Regions from separate parts of the Candidatus Cryptobacteroides sp. genome, predicted to be linked through region 2. Evidence: riboswitches for the same ligand, from Rfam matches in the RefSeq annotation. Region 2 holds a riboswitch; each other region holds the start of a gene.
What was found. Region 2 has a riboswitch for S-adenosylmethionine ahead of AC06ND_RS02880 (hypothetical protein). Riboswitches for the same ligand answer to the same signal wherever they lie in the genome.

Region 1: another riboswitch for S-adenosylmethionine. It lies ahead of AC06ND_RS09820 (hypothetical protein); the one in region 2 lies ahead of AC06ND_RS02880 (hypothetical protein).
Region 3: another riboswitch for S-adenosylmethionine. It lies ahead of AC06ND_RS04315 (hypothetical protein); the one in region 2 lies ahead of AC06ND_RS02880 (hypothetical protein).

Annotation. Positions count from the first base shown of each region.
Region 1 covers NZ_JBAEER010000180.1:1,134-6,922, reverse strand. The annotation lists partial or broken gene AC06ND_RS09830 (UvrD-helicase domain-containing protein) at 1-2,256, shown strand, start outside; gene AC06ND_RS09825 (hypothetical protein) at 2,258-2,812, shown strand; gene AC06ND_RS09820 (hypothetical protein) at 2,826-3,752, opposite strand; SAM-I-IV-variant riboswitch at 3,751-3,850, opposite strand; gene AC06ND_RS09815 (hypothetical protein) at 4,184-4,645, shown strand; gene AC06ND_RS09810 (RNA polymerase sigma factor) at 4,655-5,149, opposite strand; gene AC06ND_RS09805 (hypothetical protein) at 5,149-5,403, opposite strand.
Region 2 covers NZ_JBAEER010000045.1:543-7,766, reverse strand. The annotation lists partial or broken gene AC06ND_RS02895 (UvrD-helicase domain-containing protein) at 1-567, opposite strand, end outside; gene AC06ND_RS02890 (PD-(D/E)XK nuclease family protein) at 564-3,143, opposite strand; gene AC06ND_RS02885 (hypothetical protein) at 3,194-3,715, opposite strand; SAM-I-IV-variant riboswitch at 3,946-4,045, shown strand; gene AC06ND_RS02880 (hypothetical protein) at 4,044-4,946, shown strand; gene AC06ND_RS02875 (DUF4268 domain-containing protein) at 5,136-6,083, shown strand; gene AC06ND_RS02870 (hypothetical protein) at 6,552-6,860, shown strand; partial or broken gene AC06ND_RS02865 (carboxypeptidase-like regulatory domain-containing protein) at 6,947-7,224, shown strand, end outside.
Region 3 covers NZ_JBAEER010000071.1:362-7,176, forward strand. The annotation lists gene AC06ND_RS04305 (M15 family metallopeptidase) at 192-947, shown strand; gene AC06ND_RS04310 (hypothetical protein) at 1,339-1,638, opposite strand; gene AC06ND_RS04315 (hypothetical protein) at 1,660-1,884, opposite strand; SAM-I-IV-variant riboswitch at 1,883-1,982, opposite strand; gene AC06ND_RS04320 (helix-turn-helix transcriptional regulator) at 2,181-3,080, shown strand; gene AC06ND_RS04325 (hypothetical protein) at 3,090-3,269, opposite strand; gene trhA (PAQR family membrane homeostasis protein TrhA) at 3,335-3,976, opposite strand; gene AC06ND_RS04335 (hypothetical protein) at 4,050-4,868, opposite strand; gene AC06ND_RS04340 (CPBP family intramembrane glutamic endopeptidase) at 4,975-5,667, opposite strand; gene AC06ND_RS04345 (hypothetical protein) at 5,877-6,551, shown strand; partial or broken gene AC06ND_RS04350 (DUF6805 domain-containing protein) at 6,595-6,815, opposite strand, start outside.

The sequences.
Region 1 (5,789 bases), on a different contig from region 2:
GATGAGGCGATGCAGTCCAAGTCTTATCTCAAGCCTCTTTCTGACTGTATCGAGACCGTGTTCGATCTTGTCCAGAGAGTGAACACAGAATGGGACGAGTATAAGGCTCAGAATGGCCTTATCGAGTACAACGACATGGAAAGATACTTCATCCAGCTGCTGGACAATGAGCTCGTCAAGGAGGACATTCGCAGCAGTATAAAGTATGTTTTCGTCGACGAGTTCCAGGACTCGAACTCGATTCAGATCGAAATCTTCAAGCGTCTTTCCGAGCTCGTTGAGCAGTCTTTCTGGGTAGGCGATCCGAAGCAGTCGATATACGGATTCCGCGGAAGCGTGCCGGAGGTCGTGATGGATATCACATCCAAGATCAGGACCGGTGGAGAGGGTTTCGAATACGAGAGTCTACCCTATTCGTGGAGGTCATCCGAGAAGATCGTGGAGTTCGACAGCAGCATTGCAAGGATGCTTTTCACGGATTCAGAGCGTTATCCGGATCCGGAGCTGAAGCATGCCCCCGACGGGAACAACGCCGTCGTAGCCAACCCTATTCAGCATTGGAACTGCGCCGACAATATAACCAAGGAAACGCTTTCGCAGAAGATCATCGATGTCCTTGCCAAGACCGACCTCAGGCCGCGAGATATCGCCATTCTCTGTCGCGGTAACGACGAAGTGGCGGAAGTCGCCGGATGGCTCAAGTCGTACGGTCTCCCGGTTTCCTCACCTGAGGCTTTCATCGTATATAAGGCAGAGACCCAGCTTGTATTCGCAGTTCTGAGGTATATGCTGATGAAGGATGATCATACGAAGGCCGTCCTTTCTATGCTGATCGATGACACTTCGCTTGAGGAGATTATTCTCGACAAGGAGAAGATACTCCAGGACTTCGATGAGAGCAGGTTGATGGAGATAACAGAGAGGGTCAAGCATCAGGGCGTGCCAGACATCGTCGATACTATCATCGATGAGCTTGACATCAGGGGGCTCTGTTCACGATGGGGTGACAACAATAACCGTCAGGCTAACCTCGACGTCCTTCAGGCTATGGCCAGAGAATATGACAACCACTGTATCCAGCTCGGTATCGGTTCTTCTATCCAGGGTTATATCACCTATGTTTCGTCCCTCGAGATGCCGCCGAAGCCAAGCAATACGGACGACGGAATCAAGGTCCTCACTTATCACGGCTCCAAGGGTCTTGAGTGGAGGATGGTGATCCTTATGGATCTGAAGAAGCATCAGCTTGCCGACAACCACCTCAAGCCTCGTTTCATCTACAATCTGAATATTGACAGGACTGCCAGAGGAACGTTCCTGAGGTACATCCCGGATTTCCGCCCAACCGACAGGAATGGCGTGCCTGATTTCGTGATGGAGATTCCAACTGTTGCGAGCGCGTATGGAGATTATGTCGAGGAATGCAGGGAGGAGAACAAGCGTCTGCTGTATGTGGGTTTCACGCGTGCGAGGGACTATATCGTCACGCTATCGTTCATGAAGGACAAGTTCCACTGGCTCACCGAGAGTGGGCTCAATCCTGCTGATCTGAAGTCGCTCGTGCACGGGTCCTATGTCCATATATGGGATTCTTCTGTGCCGGAGTCCCGCGTGATTGAGATCTATGGGCTCGGAGATGAGAAGTATGTTTCCGATGAGGAATATGCGACATGGTACCGTCCGGCTGTCGATCACACCGAGAGGAAGAACAAGTATGTCAGTCCGTCGAGTCTCTCCGTCCATGTATCGTCAGAGAAGGGAGAATGCGTCAAGATTGCAGATGAGATTCCCTTGGAAGGTTCATACGACCCTCAGACGCTTGGAACATGTGTACACAATTTCTTTGCGGTATGCGCTCCGGGCGTCGATGGAACCGGGAAGGCGGCAAGGCTGATCCGGAACTTCGGACTTCAGGATGTGCTTGTCTCGCCGAAGTCGCTGGATGCTTCGTTCAAGGCACTGCACCGCCATTTGAAGAGCACCTTCGGTGAGCCTGTCGAGGAGTTCCATGAGCTCTCATATTCGCAGAGAATGGCCAGCGGACAGACCGTAATCGGAGAGATTGACTACGTATGGGCGCTTCCAGACAGGCGATGTGTCATTATCGACTTCAAGAACTCACATGCGAGCACGGATTACGGGTCTCAGCTCCATCTGTATCGAAAAGCAATGGAAGAGCTGGGGTACACCGTCCTCGGCACATATCTCTACTATGTTCTCCAGGGCGAACTGACTGAAATAAAGACGGCAGAATAAGATGGGTATATTGTCGAGCATATTAGCATTCTTTGGTCTGGTCTTCTTCGGAGGGACAGGAAGAGGAGGTCGTCACTTCAAGGGGCTCTTCAGGACGGATGGATACAATCCATTCGTCTCAAAGCCTATCAGAGGGCACCAGGATCCATGGAGCAAGAGACGTACGGGACCGAGAAATCCGTTCATCGGCAGGAATCGGTCTTTCCCTCCGAAGAGCGGAGGCAGGAATCTTCCCAAGGATCCATGGCAGAAGAAATATGATTCGGTGATGGGCGGCTCTTCGAGCAGGTCATCTCATGGCCTCGGTGTTTCTAGGTCGTCCGGATCGGGACGCTCGAGAAGCACCACCGGTGCGCACTATACCCACAGGAGAATGTTTGACACCAATGACGCTATCCGCGCGAGGATGGAGGACATGGAACAGTATTACGCTCAGGACAAGGATTTCGACGCATTCGATCAAGGTTATGAATGGGACGAAATCGTGGATGCCGCGAATGACGATTACCTTCCCGAGGACTACATGGACAAGCGCGAGGAGGACTCAGAGTCGTAAATCTTTACTGCTCCTAGCGCCTACTAGATCGGGCAGGCATCAAGGACAATTTATAGGGAACTAACATCCGAATAGCTTCTGCATGCATCCGCATCTGCTCGAGATTTCCCGCAGCCTTGTCTAACGAGAGGGTTTCATCAAGGTCATTGCATTTCACTGCTATGGCAGTCTTGTTTCCGGACTCGCATATTTTCCTTATGTAGTCCATATACGGCATGTCCTTATCATACTTCAAGAGTTCTAACGTCTTTATGATGCGTTCCGGACAATGCGCTTCAATCAGATCTTCGACTGAGTAGCCGTCACAGTCAAGGAATTCGTGCAGGAATCCGCATATCTTCTCTTCCCTATTGTTTCCCCTGAAGCCGGTTTTATACACATGTTCGAAGACAGAGTTCCCATACATGTCCACCTGGTCCTCATGAACATCATTAGCGATCAGCCAAGCATCATCGATTGTAAAAGGAATAAATCTGTGATTTGCGATCTTCCAGTCAAAGATGTCCTCATTGTTTTCGAAATACTCATCCCACATAGACTCCATGACATCTATGTATTCCTCCGGCAGTTCACTTCCGCAACGACAATGATTCCAGTCGAACTCCGGCATAGCGTCCGACAGTTCTGATGTCAACAAAATCGGGCATCTACGGGGATCGATCATTACCTGTACGTCCATCCTCATATAGTGGACGGCACGATCTCCGCCTGCCCAATCGGCATCCTCATAAGGATCCGAGATGAAGTAACCTTTCATCACGACACCTTCCCTTTTCGTACCAGTGACAAGCATATAGAATCGGTCGCCGGCTTTCGCCTTCTCGTATTCGTCCACTTGCCAATTGAATTCAAGATAGTCGATGTTCTGAAGGTTGTAGCTGAAATCGCTGAACTTGTAGTTGGAGATTCTAGGTCTCCACTTGAGAATGAAAGTCTTCATGACTGATGTTTTTTGATCGTTATATAATCCGCATCATTTTGCCACCGTGGCTTCTCTGCTCGGTTGGCCCCTCTCCTGGAGGGCTCGCGATGCTTTACGAGTTCTTGCCTTATGTCTCTCACCTTATGTCTCTCATCTCATATCTCCCACCTCATATCTCCCACCGAAACACAAGACAAATCTACCTCACCTTTTTGACAACTCTTGACACACATATAAAAAAGATGATTTTTTCCGGTAGCCCGGGCCAACAGAATGCCACCGACAAAAGATAACATTCCCCCTCCGCTCCCCTCCGCCGCGAGCGACAAAAACAAAGCGATTTTTGTCGCTCGTTTACCTGACTTCTATTGAACATTGTAAACTAATGTTTAATTTTGAAGTGCGTCGCACTTCAAAATATAATTCACGCTCTCAAAAACAATCTTACCATGAAAAGAACTTCGATGACAATTTGCGTTATCTGCGCATTGCTTTTGACTTCCCTCACCAGTGCGTATGCCCAATCAGCGCCAAAGAAGACATCGTCGAATGCTTCTGATGAATTTGTATTTAACGTCGAGAGGATGTTCAATGATGGAATGCTGGTTCAGATGCCTGACGGATATTCCATCAGCATCAACGACGGAAAGCTTGACGCTTACATCCCGCTGTTCTGTTCGGAAGAATACCACCTGCTGGACTCTAGCGTATCCTATGGACTTGTATTCAAGGATGAGCCTGTCTCCGTTACGACCAAAGACAGGAAAGGAGTCCATACCGTGTACTTCTCTGTCCATGATGGTATCCAGAAATATAGAATCTCTCTTTCATATTCAGACCCGGATTCCGCAGATCTTTTTGTCAGAGGTCAGAACATCTATGCAGAATTCCAGGGTACTGTTCATAAATGATGATATAATTTAAGCCAATTTCTCCCTCAGCGTAAGCACTGCCTTATGCTTTCTGGACAACAAGGTGTTGGGATTGATGCCGGTCTCCTGGGCGATCTCCTTGATGCTTTTGCCATTAATCTCGGTTTCGATGAACACGAACTTCTGATCTTCCGGGAGTGAGGCTATCGCCTGTCTTATCCTTTCGCGAAGTTCCTTTATGTTCAGTTTCTTGAGGATGTCTGCCTTCTCGTCAAGTGCGTCGTAAGGGATACTTCGGTCTTCCAGGAGTTCTTCCCTCTTCTTGCGGCTACGGTCGATGATAAGGTTCTTAGCTGCCTTGAAAATCCATGCTGGAATATTCTGAGGGGCAGTTTTCTCATTCGTGAGGAACTTCAGGCAGACTTCCTGAACGATGTCTTCGGCGTCTGCCGTGGGCATACGCTTAGCGACATAAGAGAATAGCTTTCTCCCATGCACGCTAAGACATAGTTCCAGACGTTTATGACGATCGATCCTATTCATCAGAGCTCATCCTGCCTAATATTCAGTGACACCGAGAATGGCTTTTCGTAATCTTCATCATCATCGAGTTCAAAGTCTCCAGAAACCTTCGAAGCAATAATATCCGCAAGTACTTTGATTCCAAAGGCCTGGAGCCAGCTGATACGTCCCCAGCCTGTCACTCCTGGAACCACCCAGTTCCAAACCAGCCATATAACTGTAGACACAAACGCAAATCCAATCAGATATACGACGACTACTCCGATCTTTTCCATAGTCGATTTCTTTTTTCTTTCCATAATCTCTTTGTTAAAGGGTTCTGAATAGATAACGAACGAGAACTCGAAATATTGTCTACAATTCTCAAATTTTCTTCTTCCCCCCTATTACATTTGCGAAAGTACTGTTGCGATTTGACAACTTTTGTCAAAGTATCGCTAGATTAATTGTTCACTTTTCTGATCCAGGTTACCCCAGGCCGCGAACTCAAAAAAACAGACGAAAAGTTGAGTTCACAGCACCAAAACACGCCAAAAAAGTACAAATGCGTCCGCGAACTCAAAAAATCAGCGAAAAAGTTGAGTTCGCAGCAGGGAAACAGCATAAAACCTAGAATAGTTTGCCACGAGCGCAAAAAACCGCCGATTTTTGGAGTTCGCGC
Region 2 (7,224 bases):
CGTGCTGTCCACCTTCTCTCTATCGCTTGTGAAGAAGCCGGAAACATAATTCAACGAATACTGCTTGCTCGAAGGAAGGTCAGTAATGCCGAAAGTATCAGCCTTCTCGATCATCTGCTTCAGTACGTCAATCCATGGGTCGTCGTTGCGATAGCCCTTTCTGGTGAAGGTCTCGTTGAACTTCTTGAATACAAGGCGGTCCTCGTCGTGGATCGCACGAGCCACGGCTTCGCTGATGAACACCCTCTTGTCCTCCTCGCTGAGCACATTCATGCGGCTGCCCAGGCCGAGGATGTACCAATATTTCTGTACATACCTCAGAGCCACGGAGTGTACGGTACCTATCGTCGCAGAATCCAGCCCCGCTGCCTTGTCAAAGCAATCCGCCTTGACGAGCGCATCGTACACCTTCTGGCGGAACTCGGATGCCGCGAGCTCTGTGAAGGTGGTGAGAATAACCTCCGACGGCTTGCAATCACCGTTCGATATGAGCCTGACCAGCTCGGAAGTCAGAGTGAAGGTCTTTCCGGAACCGGCTCCGGCGTTTATGTAATGTATGTTTCTCATTTGCACCTGCCCTTTAATACGTAGTTCTTAGCACCATAAGCCTCGGCCTTGATCCCGTCGTCCAGCCAGTCTCCGTCGAGAGGATAGAGCTGCTCGCGATCCATCGCTTCTATATATTCCATGTCTGTCTCGCTCATCGGCTGCAGCTCACCGTTCTCCAACACTCCGCGCTCTATCTGTCCCTTGCGGAAGCAATACGAGTGCACAGCCTCAGCGTATACATCAACGCGACTCGGAATCGGATTATAGTCGCAAGACTTTCGGTCCCATGACTGGAAATAATCGTTGTTCGTCTCCAGCTTGTACTGAGGAATGACATAGTATGCTGCGCCGAGCACCCGGCGGTCAGGATATGCTGCCGTGAGAGCTTCGGCATAGAGTACAAGCTGAAGGTCGGTCTGCTTGCTGACTTTCTCCTTGTAGCGGCGGGACTCGCTCCACTTGAGGTCGATGATCACGAAATCTCCGTTCTCGTCCTTGAGCAGCAGGTCGATTCTCGCATTGAAATGTCCGATTGACTTACCTCCGACAGGCGGAAGCACCACGTCGAGCGGCACTTCATCTCCGACGACGGTGAGATTATGTTCGAGTATCATCTTCAGCAGAGTCGTGACGCTCTGGACCAGCTTGAGCTTGAATGATCCGTACTGCATCTTATCGTTGTAAAGAAGCTGACCGATCTCGCGGCAGTAAGAGTCGATGATCCCTTCGATATCCGAAGTATGCAACTCCTTGATTCGACCGTCGCGAAGTCGTCTCGCACATTCTCCGATCACTGCGTGGGCAACATTTCCCTTGATGATAGCGAGATCTGCGACCTGCCCGAGATCAGCCTCCTTGAGACCGACGATGTAGTCAAGGACATAGTCGATAGGACGCTGTATCATTGTGTCCACGCTCGAGTAGCTTTCTCCGTTCTCTCTCTCCGGAACGACGATGCTTTCTCGGAGATTGATCTCGACGTCGGGCTCTGACAACGGACGCACCGCTCTCGTCTCGCCACGCGGCATTGTCGGGTCAGTGATTTCCTCATACGGGATATTCCTGGCCTTGATCTCGGTGACCACAGGATGCTCGTCGCACCTTGAACCATAAGCCTTCTGCGAAATGACAAGGACTATCTCTTCTGTGACAAGTCCGAGGGAAATCCTCATCGTGATGCTCGCCGCCTTAGCGAAGTCCTCCTCGTCAACAGGGTTCACTCCATTGGAACGAAGCCATGAAATCTCTGCATTGGAGAGGAAATAGAGTGGGTATTTCTGCTTGAGTGATGCATTGCAGTCCAACCATACGAGTTTCCTCGGACCTTCGACTATGGATTTCGGATCAGCCACGATGTCGAGGGAACCGACCTGCGCTCTTTCAGCGCTGAAACTGCACGATCCGTACAACCCGTCGATCCATTTCTTCAGGCTCTCGACTGAGACATCTTCGTCGGATTCTCCGAGTACGACACCCATGACGTCAGACATCTGCGCAAGTGCCAGGAGCTGTTCTGCGATGTCGCCGTTTTCCCCGGTCTCCCTGATATGCAGAGCATATTTTGATGCCCATGTGCCAAGGTGTTCCGCGTACCGAAGAAGATCTTCTCGAGATATCGTGTCGCCACATTTCCCCACGAGCCTCAGCTCCGGACACGGTTCATCTGTCGCAGAGAGGATATCATCCCATCCTTTGCCCATTCCGCCTGTGCTGAGAAGATGCTTGAGAAGCTGTCTCCTCAGACCATAGCGAACCGGACTGAATGGAACCTGCAGGTAGCTGATCAGAGTCCTGATGTCAACATCCTTGCGGAAAAGACCGAAACCGAGCTTGAACAACTGCAAGGTGAGCGGATTGCTTTCTGAATAGTCAGCGTTTGCCAGCGGAAGGTCATGCGCACGGAACACATCGTTGAGAGCCTTGTTGTCGGCATTGGATATAAGAAGACCATCTTCAGGCTCGATTCCAGCAGCATAGCGATACGCGTCCACGCGGTTCCTTACTTGGAGAACGCTGATACCAGCCTGAAGCTCCAGACGCGCCGTCTCTGTCGCATCTGCGAATGAAAGGGTAGCTCCGCTCTTCTCGAGTACGTCCACTACCATCTTGTCCAAGGATTCGCGCGGAACCCTTACCTCGATCGTCGTACCCGAAAGATAGCCGCTTTCTGTGAGCAGGTCATGCCACCTGTCCGCAGAGCCCTTTACGTCGAAATATGGTTCGATCGCAGAAAGGTCGTTGAACTTGTAAGCCATAGGCAAGGACTTGTTGCAGACGGATGCGTTCCAACCGCTCATCACGAGCGCGTCCCTCCACCTGAGAAGCTCTCCAGCTACGCTAAGGTCGTCCTTCTCGAAGGACTTTGCGTAGAAAGGATCATGGGTGCCAGGTTTCTCGAGCACATTCCTGATTGCGCGGTAATATGCGATCAGCCTGTTGAAAGGGGAGACCTCGGAGTGGGTCATACCTGCTCGAAGCTCGAGCTCGGAAAGAAGACCCTTCATTCCGACGACACGGTATCTGCACACGATGTCGCTTTCCGGGCGGCTGTATGTGGCCTGGTCAAAAAATGGACTGAATACTATCTTGTTCATGCAAAGCATTTTTCAAATATAGCAAATTATCCTCGTCGTTTCATCTTACCCTACAATAACTCCAACTGGAGAGTGAATCGCCACTCACACATCTTGCCGTCGGGGTCTGGAACTCTGAATCCCTTCTCATCAAGGGAGAACAACTCTCCTCTGTCGATACTGCCTCCATACACTCTGAACGTCATTGAGTCATGGGAGTTGTGTCTCCAAACGTGGACCTTATGTGGAAGTCTCACGACATAAGGGAAGACACCATCGTAGAACCAGTACAACGGCTTAATAGAATCGGGCCTCTTCTGGTCATCCTCTATCCGGAATTTGATCGGCTTCACGAACAGGCAGTCGTTCTTTTCGTGCTCATCACACTCGTTCCAGTCAACGAAGAAAGGAGCACTTGCAGCCGTAAAAGTACACTCAATTGTTCTTAGTCCTCTCATGAGCTCCTCAAACTTCTTGCTGTTTACAACGCAGGAATAATCATTCCATCTGTTTCCTCTGCGACCTGTCTTCTCAACAGAGATACATATCTCGGCCCTTCTGCCCAGAATGTCAAAATCAAAACTCTTGTACATAATTCATCATTTTGTTTAGATCCAGATCTCCCTGGATGTTTCAAAGTTGTCTTTGTAAATAGTTTTCGTCAGAAGTCTTAATGATAACGATACAAAGAAACATGTCTGTTTTGACAGGTTATGACATAAACATAAAAAGTCTTACTTTATTTTGTATTTGTGTCAAGACTTGTCAAAATTGAGTTGTTTCTTTGCAGTGTTACGATGAGTGACCTTTAGGCAAGAAACTCGTAAAGCATCGCGAGTCCTCCAGGAGAGGCGCCAACCGAGCAGGGATGCCACGGTGGCAAAATGATGCGGATTATATAATGATCAAAAAACATCTGTCATGAAACCGACAAGGAACCGGTATTACTGCAGAGCATGCGGTAGAAAGAAAATTCTTTTTTCATCTGAGAAGAAAGCTCAAGACTTTCTTCGCTTCAACACAGAAGACATGGACCAGACCCGAAAGAACATGCCTGTTCGCAGCTACTATTGCAATGTGTGCTTCGGGTGGCATGTCACCCACTATGACGATCCTGAGTTCTTCAGCAATTACAAATCTCCAGCAGAAGTGGCGATCGACACCCATATGAGCCTTCAGCAGAATCGTGCGAAACAGAGAGATAAAACCGGCATGCAGAGATGGGAAATCAAACTGAACGAAAAGATTGCCAACAGCAGTTTCCCAGACGACGTTCTGGCATGCCTTGCTGCAGCAAAGGAATATAAGCAACGCAAAGACCTCCTTGAACGGTCGTTCACGGTGATGTGCGATGGCATGCGCAGACAGCTGGAGAGCGGCGAGGTGACTGACCTGTTCATGCAGAGAGTCAAGAAGCTGAAGACGAAGCTGCGTATTGCGCTGAGTACGTTAGGTGGAGATGACCACCTTTACGAGAACGTGGAGATCTTGTATTACGATCTACAGGTTGCTTTCCAGGACCATGGAATCGTGCTCACTACTCCGCCGTCGGAGAAAGAGACCGCTGAGAGGCATCGGAATAGGGAGATGAAAAGGATTAAGAATCTGGAGCAAAAGCTCAGAAGAGTCTCGTCTTTAATCTCGTGCATCCAATTCAGCATCGAATCCGGAAGTCAATTACTCGCAAAGAACGAGATCGCTGATGCAACCAAGAATCTGTACAAACTTGCCAACTTCGAGTATGTCCGAGGACCCTTGATCGAGCAGGTCGACCGGCTGATAGCAGCTAAGGTGATGTATGAGGAGAAGTTTGGGGAATGTTAGATGACTTACTGGCATAAAGTTACAAAATGCTAGAACTGATTTTGTTATTGTTTTATTTCTAAAAGGGAGTAAGATGTCGTCAAAATTCAACGTTTCAAATGAATCGAAATCTATACTTGTTATTGGCGAAATTTTAAGGCTGAGTCACATTAAAAATTTTTCCTATATTTGTTTTCAAATCAGCGGTTTATGGAATCAAATAGAATTGAAAAAATCACTAGGGTGTCAGTGAGGAATCACTTTAAATACGAAGCACAAAATTTTACCCCTTGGTTAGCTGAAAATTTGGACTATTTATCGGATGAAATTAAGGTTCGTCTATGTAATCCTCAGACAGAACAGACATCAGAGAATTTCCGAGTTGATATCCAGTGTGAACTCGAAGATGGAGCTCCCGTCGTTATAGAGAATCAATTTGGTGATAGTAACCATGACCATCTCGGTAAGATAATAACATATAGAACCGCTTTTGATGCAAAGGTTGCCATCTGGATAGTTGAGAAAGCAAGACAGGAACACATTGATGCTTGTGATTGGCTGAACCAAACAGATACAGGTTGTGATTTCTACCTTATAGAAATGACCTTGATACGTATTGGCGAGTCTTCGTTGGCGCCTATGTTTACAGTAAAGTCTAAGCCTTCATATGTGGCAAAAGAAAAGGGTGAGATAAAGAAAGAGGAGGCTAAACGTTTTCATATGAGATTCTCTTTCTGGGAATCGCTTCTGAATACCTTCAAAGAGGATAGGGGATTATCCGCTTTCAAGAATATATCTCCGACCAAGGATACCTTTATTGCGGCAGGATCTGGTGTTGGGGGACTTCAGTGGACAATCTGGCTAAACAAGGATAAGGTAAGGTGTGAATTACGTATTGATAAGGGTAAAGAATGCGATGAAGAGAATTTGTCAATTTTCAATAAGCTTAAAGAACATAAACAATCAGTCGATGCGTCTTATGGTCCAGGTCTAAATTGGGATGAGATGATAGGATATCGTGTGTGCTCGATAAGGACAGAAATAGAAGGAGGTTGGAATAATCCAGAAAACCAGTGGCCAGATATTATTGCCAATGTCGCAGATGCCATGAGGAAGATGATCGCTTCTCTTCATCCTGTAATTAGAACATTAAAATAATGCGGATTTTTTAGAATATCCGGGGGCGTCAGCTGAACTGTGTCAAGGCTGTTTGCTTATGTTAAAATTTTACTGCTCATGAAAAACTTCTCGGGGGTTTGCCCTGAGAGCGTTCTTCAATAATTATGTTCCGTTAGATCTTCAATTCCAGACATTTTTACTGGTTCGCTAAATGGGAATTTACTGCTTATCTATTTTTTCCAATAGTCTCCTTACACCTAATGTTGCAGCCACTATCAGAAGTATGATAGGCAATGGTAATCCTCTTTTATCGCTTCCTATTAGACATGACATCAATAGTAATATCAGAGAAACCGAATATATAATTAATATTATCGCTTTCTTTTTCACCTGTCGGTCAAATTGCAATTTGCAAAAGTCATTCTTATGAAGTCATTAAGCATTAAACATTTGACTATGATACCCATCCTTCCAACTATCCTGATTCTGGCCGGCGTCATTCTGTTTATGTTGACCTACTGGCCTTCAGGCATCACCGTTGACAATGACAACAACATCAACCTTAGCGTCGTCCTCGGCAAGGGGAACAAGATACCCGCAGACGAGATCACGGTGTCGGAAGTCCCAGAAGGGCTTCTCTCTCACCTGATCAGGACAAACGGCATGAGTCTCGGCAAGATTAACTACGGCAAATTCAAGAATACCAGGAGCGGACAGAAGATGTTCCTTTATCTCACAGGTAAGAAGGATAAAGTCTGCTTTGAATATGATGGAGTTTTGTATGTTGTAGATGATTGGAGAGCTACCTCCGAGTAAATTCCCATTTAAAAACCATCTATACGTGGTTTACGGAATGCTTACCACCCATTAATTTTGTACATACTTCGAATATGTTTGAAAATATGCATAAGCTATTGTATTCATTTCTGCTCCTTCTGTTTTCTGCGGTGTCTCTAAACGCACAGGTTGTCGTTGACCTCAGCAGCTACAATAGAAACAGGAATATTGACCTCAGGATGTCGCTCCAGGATGCCAAGACAAAAGAGCCTATCAGTTATGCAACTGTCTATCTCGTACCTCAGAACGACACGACCATAACAAACTTTGCTATTTCGAATGAAAAAGGAGAAGTTGAAATCAAGGATGTGATCTCCGGATGGTACCAGGTCAATGCGGAGAT
Region 3 (6,815 bases), on a different contig from region 2:
AGCATAACCCACTTATGGATTGACAATCCATCTCCCGCTTCAATGCTGATTGGAAAGTCACGTCGTCAATCTGTTCCCAGTCGAAAGGCCGACGCTCGTTCTTTGCGACCTTGATAAGAGATGTGAAAAATTATCAATTGACAACTTCGTCAGGGATAATTGTTGTATATTAGTAGTTCAAATTAATGGCAATGAGCAAAATGAAAAGTATACTCTCGATAATTTCTGCCGTTGTTTCGGCGCTCCTCGTCACCTCCTCGTGTATCCACAACACGTCGCAGAAGGCTCCGGAAATGGACAGTTCACAGTTCGTACTGATCGGCGAACATATTCCGGATGTGATTTTGGAAATCCGCTACTACAGCACCTTCAATTTCATAGGTGACCGTATTCCAGGCTATCTGGAACCGGTGGCAATCCTTTCCCGTCAAGCAGCAGATTCCCTAAAGGTGGTAAGTGACGAACTCAAGGAACAGGGCTACCTTCTGAAGATTTATGATGCATACCGTCCTCAGTGTGCCGTGGATTACTTTATGGAATGGGCAGAGAATATTGATGACGTGCGCATGAAAGAGTACTTCTACCCAGAGCTGGACAAGTCCGTGCTGGTGCCTCAGGAGTATGTGGCAAGGAAAAGCAGCCACACACGTGGCTCTACCGTTGATTTGACCCTTTTCGACATGAAGCTGCAAAAGGATGTTGACATGGGCTGTACCTTTGATTATTTTGGGATTGCGTCACATCCCGATGTCCAGCCTGGACAGGAGATTGGAGCCTATAGGCCCATCACAGAGGAGCAGTACCGCAACCGCATGATTCTCCAGGAAGCCATGGTGCGACACGGCTTCAAGATTTACGAGTGCGAGTGGTGGCACTTCACCCTCAAAGACGAGCCATTCCCGGACACTTACTTCAATTTCCCAATTTCCATTGGAAGCATCAAATGAGACTGACGATCTTGAGTTGTTCCTTGTGAAAGTTCCTGAATACTAACGAGGTCACACTCTTTTTTACAGTCACGAATCAGCTGTTCTTTCTCTGATACTCAATGTTTGTCGCTCATATCTTCATGTATGTCATTTGAACATTGCCACACTGGCACGAACGACAAAAACAACTCGATTTTTGGAGTTCGCGCCACCAAAACAGCCCGAAACATCGAAAACACTGCCACGAGCGACAAAAACAAGACGATTTTTGTCGTTCGTGACAGCACAAGCATAACCCACGGCCGTATCAGGACAGCGAAAGCCTAAACCCACCGCAGAAGCATTCCACCGCACGCAAAACCTACCTCCGAGCAATCCAGCACAAGCATAAACCCGCCGCCGAAGCGGGCTAGTCAGAGTAGACGTCGTACCTGATTCCGTTTTGCGAAAGGTAGACCATGAAGCGGTCGATCGAGTCAGAGCTATGGAACATCTTCGAGAGCTGGTCCAGGACCGCCGCTGCGCCCTTAAGCCTTAGCACAGTCTCGAGGTCCTTTAGCTTGCAGGACACTTCCCTCTCATATTCGTCCTCGCCGGTCATGATCTGGCAAGCCGGTCCGAGGTCCTGCTGGACCATCCTCACCATTCCGTCTTCCACCTCCAGCCATATCTCCCTGGAAGTTGGCGCATTGTCCTTGTAGATCGTCATAGTCTTGTTGTCTTAAAGGTTCTAGAACTGTTCATAGTCGGTCAGGTCGATGTGCTCATTGCATGTCATGCACTGCAGGATCGCAACGATTCCGATGTGCGATGGGATGAATTTGAAGCAGAATGCTTCGCCGGCCGGCATGTGCGCGACGTGCATCATGTGCAGGGCGCAGAAGGCCTTCGCTCTTTTAGTCTCGACCTCGTTCAGTCTGAAGGTGAATACCTCCTCCTCATTGATGTTTTCCATGATAGATGTTTTTTGATCATTATATAATCCGCATCATTTTGCCACCGTGGCATCCCTGCTCGGTTGGCGCCTCTCCTGGAGGGCTCGCGATGCTTTACGAGTTTCTCGTCGTATGTCTCTCGAAAAAACGCTCGTCGTTTGATTCCAGACGCAGGCTTTCACCGTACACCTCTCATCTCACGTCTCCCATCGAAAGACAGCGCAAATGTATTCCGCATTTTTGACAAGTTTTGTCACAAGCAGAAAAATATTGCGATTTTTCTGCTAACTTCGTGTCCATAAAAATTAGCGACACTATGGACCAACCGAAAATCGAGCGTATGCTCCGCCTGATGAGACTGATGTCGGGCAGCGTGCTCTTCACCATCGATGAGCTCGCGGAGAAGATGGACACTTCGTACAGGACCATCTACCGATATATCGACACCTTCAAGGACGCGGGCTTCGTGGTGGAGAAGGTGCATGGGAACATCTACAGGCTGATGAAGATGCCGAAGGCGTCGAAGGACCTGGAGAAGCTCGTGTATTTTTCCGAGGAGGAGGCGAAGGTGCTGACGAACCTGATTCAGGGGCTCGACCAGTCGAACGGGATGAAGGCGAACCTCTACAAGAAGCTTTCGGCGGTGTACGACGTGACTGCGATCGAGCGGTACACGGACAACAAGAAGGTAGCATACGCGATCCAGACGCTCGAGGAGGCGATTTCCGAGGGCAAGCGCGTCGTCCTTAAGGACTACCAGTCGTCGAATTCGGGGGTTCATGATGTGCTCGTTGAGCCGTACGAGTTCACGGCGGAGTACGTCTGCGTATGGGCATACGACATGGTGAGCCGCTCCAACAAGATGTACAAGATTTCGAGGATCGGCTCGGTGGAGATCCTTCCGGATGGGTGGGAGTTCGAGCCGGAGCACTGCAAGCCGGAGATGGACATTTTCAGGATGAGCGGTCCGACGAAGACCCATGTACGCATCGAGCTCAACCGCAGGGCGCGCAATCTGCTGGTCGAGGAGTTTCCGCTCGCCGAATACGAGCTCATGCAGCTCGCGCCCGACCGCTGGCTGCTTGAGACGGACGTGACCCAGATGGAGGGGGTCGGGCGCTTCGTGATCGGCCTGGCTGCGGACGTTCGAATCGTCGACTCCCCCGCCCTCACCGACTACGTCCGCAGCTACACCCGCTTCATCGAGAGCCTGTAGCCCAGAGGGTCATTCGAAATCTATCTTCTTGTTCTGCCTGCGGTCATAGGCCTTGCGGGACTTGTGCAGGACAGTCCTAGAGGAAACGGGACGTCCATGCGCCCTGATCTCCTCATCGCGCGCCGCCTTTCGGTTAGCGAGCATGAAGTCGTCAAGCGTTATGCGCAGTTTCTTCGGTGCCTTTTTCATTCCCATTGTGAATTTGCTTCTCGTCACACAAAGGTACGACTATTTTGCCGTTGACGATACTTATACTAGCAATACTGCAAGAATATGCCCCAGATGGCGGCGATGTGGCAGATGGTGCCGAGCAGCACGAAGACGTGGAAGACGGTGTGCATGTACGGTTTCTTGTAGATTGAGTAGAAGACCGCGCCGGTGATGTACATGACGCCCTCGGCGATGATCCACAGGCACGCAGCGGCACCAGCGGTTCTCCACAGCGGGCCGAATGCAATCACTCCGGTAAGGCCGAGCAGCACATAGCTGACGGTCTGGATGTGGCTATGGTTCTTGAGCTTGATGAAGCTCGGGATAGTGCCGGCGATGGCCACTCCCCAGATAACGCAGAAAAGGGTGATGCCCCATGCACCTTCGCTGCGAAGAGCGAGCAGGGTGATCGGAGAATAGCTTCCGGCTATGTGCCAGTAGATGGCAGAATGGTCCCACTTTCGGAGGTGCGACTTTGCGTCCCCCTGCGGCAGTGCATGGTACACGGTAGAGGCAACGTAGGAGCTCAACATGCCGAAAAGGTAGAGCGCAACCGACCACCGCACCCATGCGTCTCCACCGACGGCGAAGCGCACCACGAAGATGGTGCCGACCACGATGCCGAGCAGTATGCCGGCCGCATGTGTCGTCGAGTTAGCTATTTCTTCATTCTTCGTATATGCCATGGCTATCTTCAATTAATCTACGATGTCCTTACGCTATTCAAAGGTGTTCTTAAGCACGGTCGGTCGACAGAAACTATTCATCGCGATCGTAGCGGTTGTCGATACCAATCTGCTTGCGTATGTCCTTGATTCGGTAATCCTTCTCTAGTTTAACGATGAAATTCTGCAACTGTTTCTTGGATTTGCAGAGTTTTTCGGTGCAGTTCGCACATGAGAGGTTGAGGTTAGTTTCAGCAGAAAAGCGTTCAGGGAAGCGCCAGAGCCTGTATTCCCATACCATCACGACAAACAGCGCCAAGCCTATCAGGCTCCAGCTGAACCATGTCCGGACAAGGATCAGCGGAGTGAACATCATTGCGTAGTCCCAATTGTAGATGAAGCAGTTCGTGCAGCATCTGTTTTTCATTATCCATGTCTGGAACGGGCAGAAATAGAGGATGCATATCATGTCACAGACGGAATAGATCATTGCAACGATCATGAGTCCGCTCTGGCGGATGACACCGAAATAGTAGAGCAGAGCGAACGGAAGATTGATCAACAGCCAAACGAGGGCGGTCAACTTTCGTCCGCTCTTTGCGGTGCCGGCGATAGGTCTTCCCTTTCCCGGTTTGTACATGCTAGGAAACTGCTTCTGGCAGCCGTTTGACTCCAGCTTTGATGGGAGCAGGCGCAGTACCATCTCCATCATGAACAGCACCCAGATGGCCATTGCGAAGAATGATGTATGGAGGCCTTGGTTCGAGAAGTAGTCTACGTCGTGTGCCCTGCAGATGAAATGGTCAACGATGACCATGATAAGGAATATGGTCCTGGTGATGAGTTTCCAGTGATGATATGCTGATGTGAAGGAGAGGCTGGATATTAGGTTCTCCGTGCGTGAAACGCTCATATAGGTCGTAGGTTTAAGAATCGCGCAAATTTAGTCATTTTTTATTAGTCACGAAAACACGCATCCATTATTCATGGTACCAGTAACCTCATGGCGTCATCAATCTTCATCTGCGAAAAATCTTTGTCCATGGCGTGTACCAGACGACGAACCATGAGACTACGACGGCAACGTAAATGCAGATGACGGCTGGAGTGAACTGGAAGAATCCATGGGTGGAGAAATTGTACAGCGTATGGAAGCATGCACATGCCATCAGGCTGTGGGTGTCCTTTGCGATCCTTCCAATGCCCCATGACCCCAGCACGAGGATCATCAGGAATATCAGGGAACCGAGGCTGAGATGGAATCTGAGGTGCCAGAAGAACCACATTGAACCGATGATCAGCGAACTCACCAATTCCGACTTATCGCCGAGCTCTCCTTGAAGATATCCTCTCCATCCGACTTCTTCGAGGAAGGAGTAGAATATGAACCCCAGCAGCATGAAACTGAGTTTCCAGTCCAATATGGCACATATGCAGAAAGGGATTGCCACGGATATCACGGACTTGACCAGGGACTTTCCGCTGATGCTGCAGAAGAACTTTCGTCCGAACAGGATGACCGCGACCAGGGCACCGATGCATGGGCCGAGGCCTTCCGCCCATCCCCTGAGCAGGAACATGAATCCCATGGTGGAAGGTGGATTGATCTGCATCGCTGCGGCCCTGATGGCAACGGCGATGACATAGAATACCGATATGCTTATCAGCGTACGCTTACGCTCCTGTGTTATGTTTCCCAATGTCATCTTCATTGGCACAAAGGTACTACTATTTCGCGGTTGACGGTACTTCTGAGCACGATTCTGTCTCACGGAAGACGATAATCGATATATTTGTAGGTGGTACTAATCCAAGATTGCGAAGCATTTAACCAGGATCCGATATGTTCTGGAATGCGGTATGTTTTGCCGCTGCAATAGTTTTTCGTAAGTTTGCATCGAACAGTTCGGAGAAAGACAACATGAAAGCACACTATCTGACTATACTCGCGACAGCCGTCGCCTTGATATTCTCTTCCTGCACAAAAGATGACGATGGCATCCACAGGAGCCACAAGGGCCATGGATATGTAGACATGGGCCAGGCAGGTATATGGGCAACCACCAACATTGGAGCAAGCTCCATCTTCGAGGATGGAGACTACTACTCATGGGGCGAACCATGGGTGAAAGACGAGTATACCATGGACACCTACGAGGGTGGTGACGAAGACATCGCACAGGCTCTGTGGGGCGGCAAATGGCGCCTTCCGACCATCGAGGAGTGTACCATCCTCACCAACTCCAATTTCTACAAATGGACAATGGACGTCGAGTCCGAGGAGGTCTATGACTGGGGGAAAAAAGTAATCTCCGTCAAAGGATTCTACGTCGAATCAATCTACGGGCCCACTTCCGGGAACAAGATCTATCTGCCGGCAGCAGGATACCGAGAGTTAAGTACGGCAGAAGGCATTCCTAGTCCAGGTGTAGTCGGAGATTACCACGTAAAGGCCTACTATTGGAGCTCCGAATTGGAGGAAGACTACCCATCAAGAGTCTTCGTTCTCCGGGCAGACCGGATACTGGATCTATATACAGGAGGACGCATAAAAAGATACAGCGGCCTCCCTGTCCGTCCTGTCCTCGGAAAGTAAACATCTGCGGCAACACACAATACCGCAAAACCACCTATCGCCCCTATTTCGTCACCAGGCGGACAGCATAGATGCCGCCGACGATGTCGCGTGGACCGGCTGACTCGAACTTCACGGTGATGATCTCCTTACCCTCGAGCAGAGCGGCTGGGATAGGATACTCAACGTTGAAGAACGCACTGCGGTTCCACTTCGAGCCTGTATTATCTGAAGCTATCTCCACGTCGTCGACGAGAACCTTGAACGCACGGTTGCCGGTCTCTG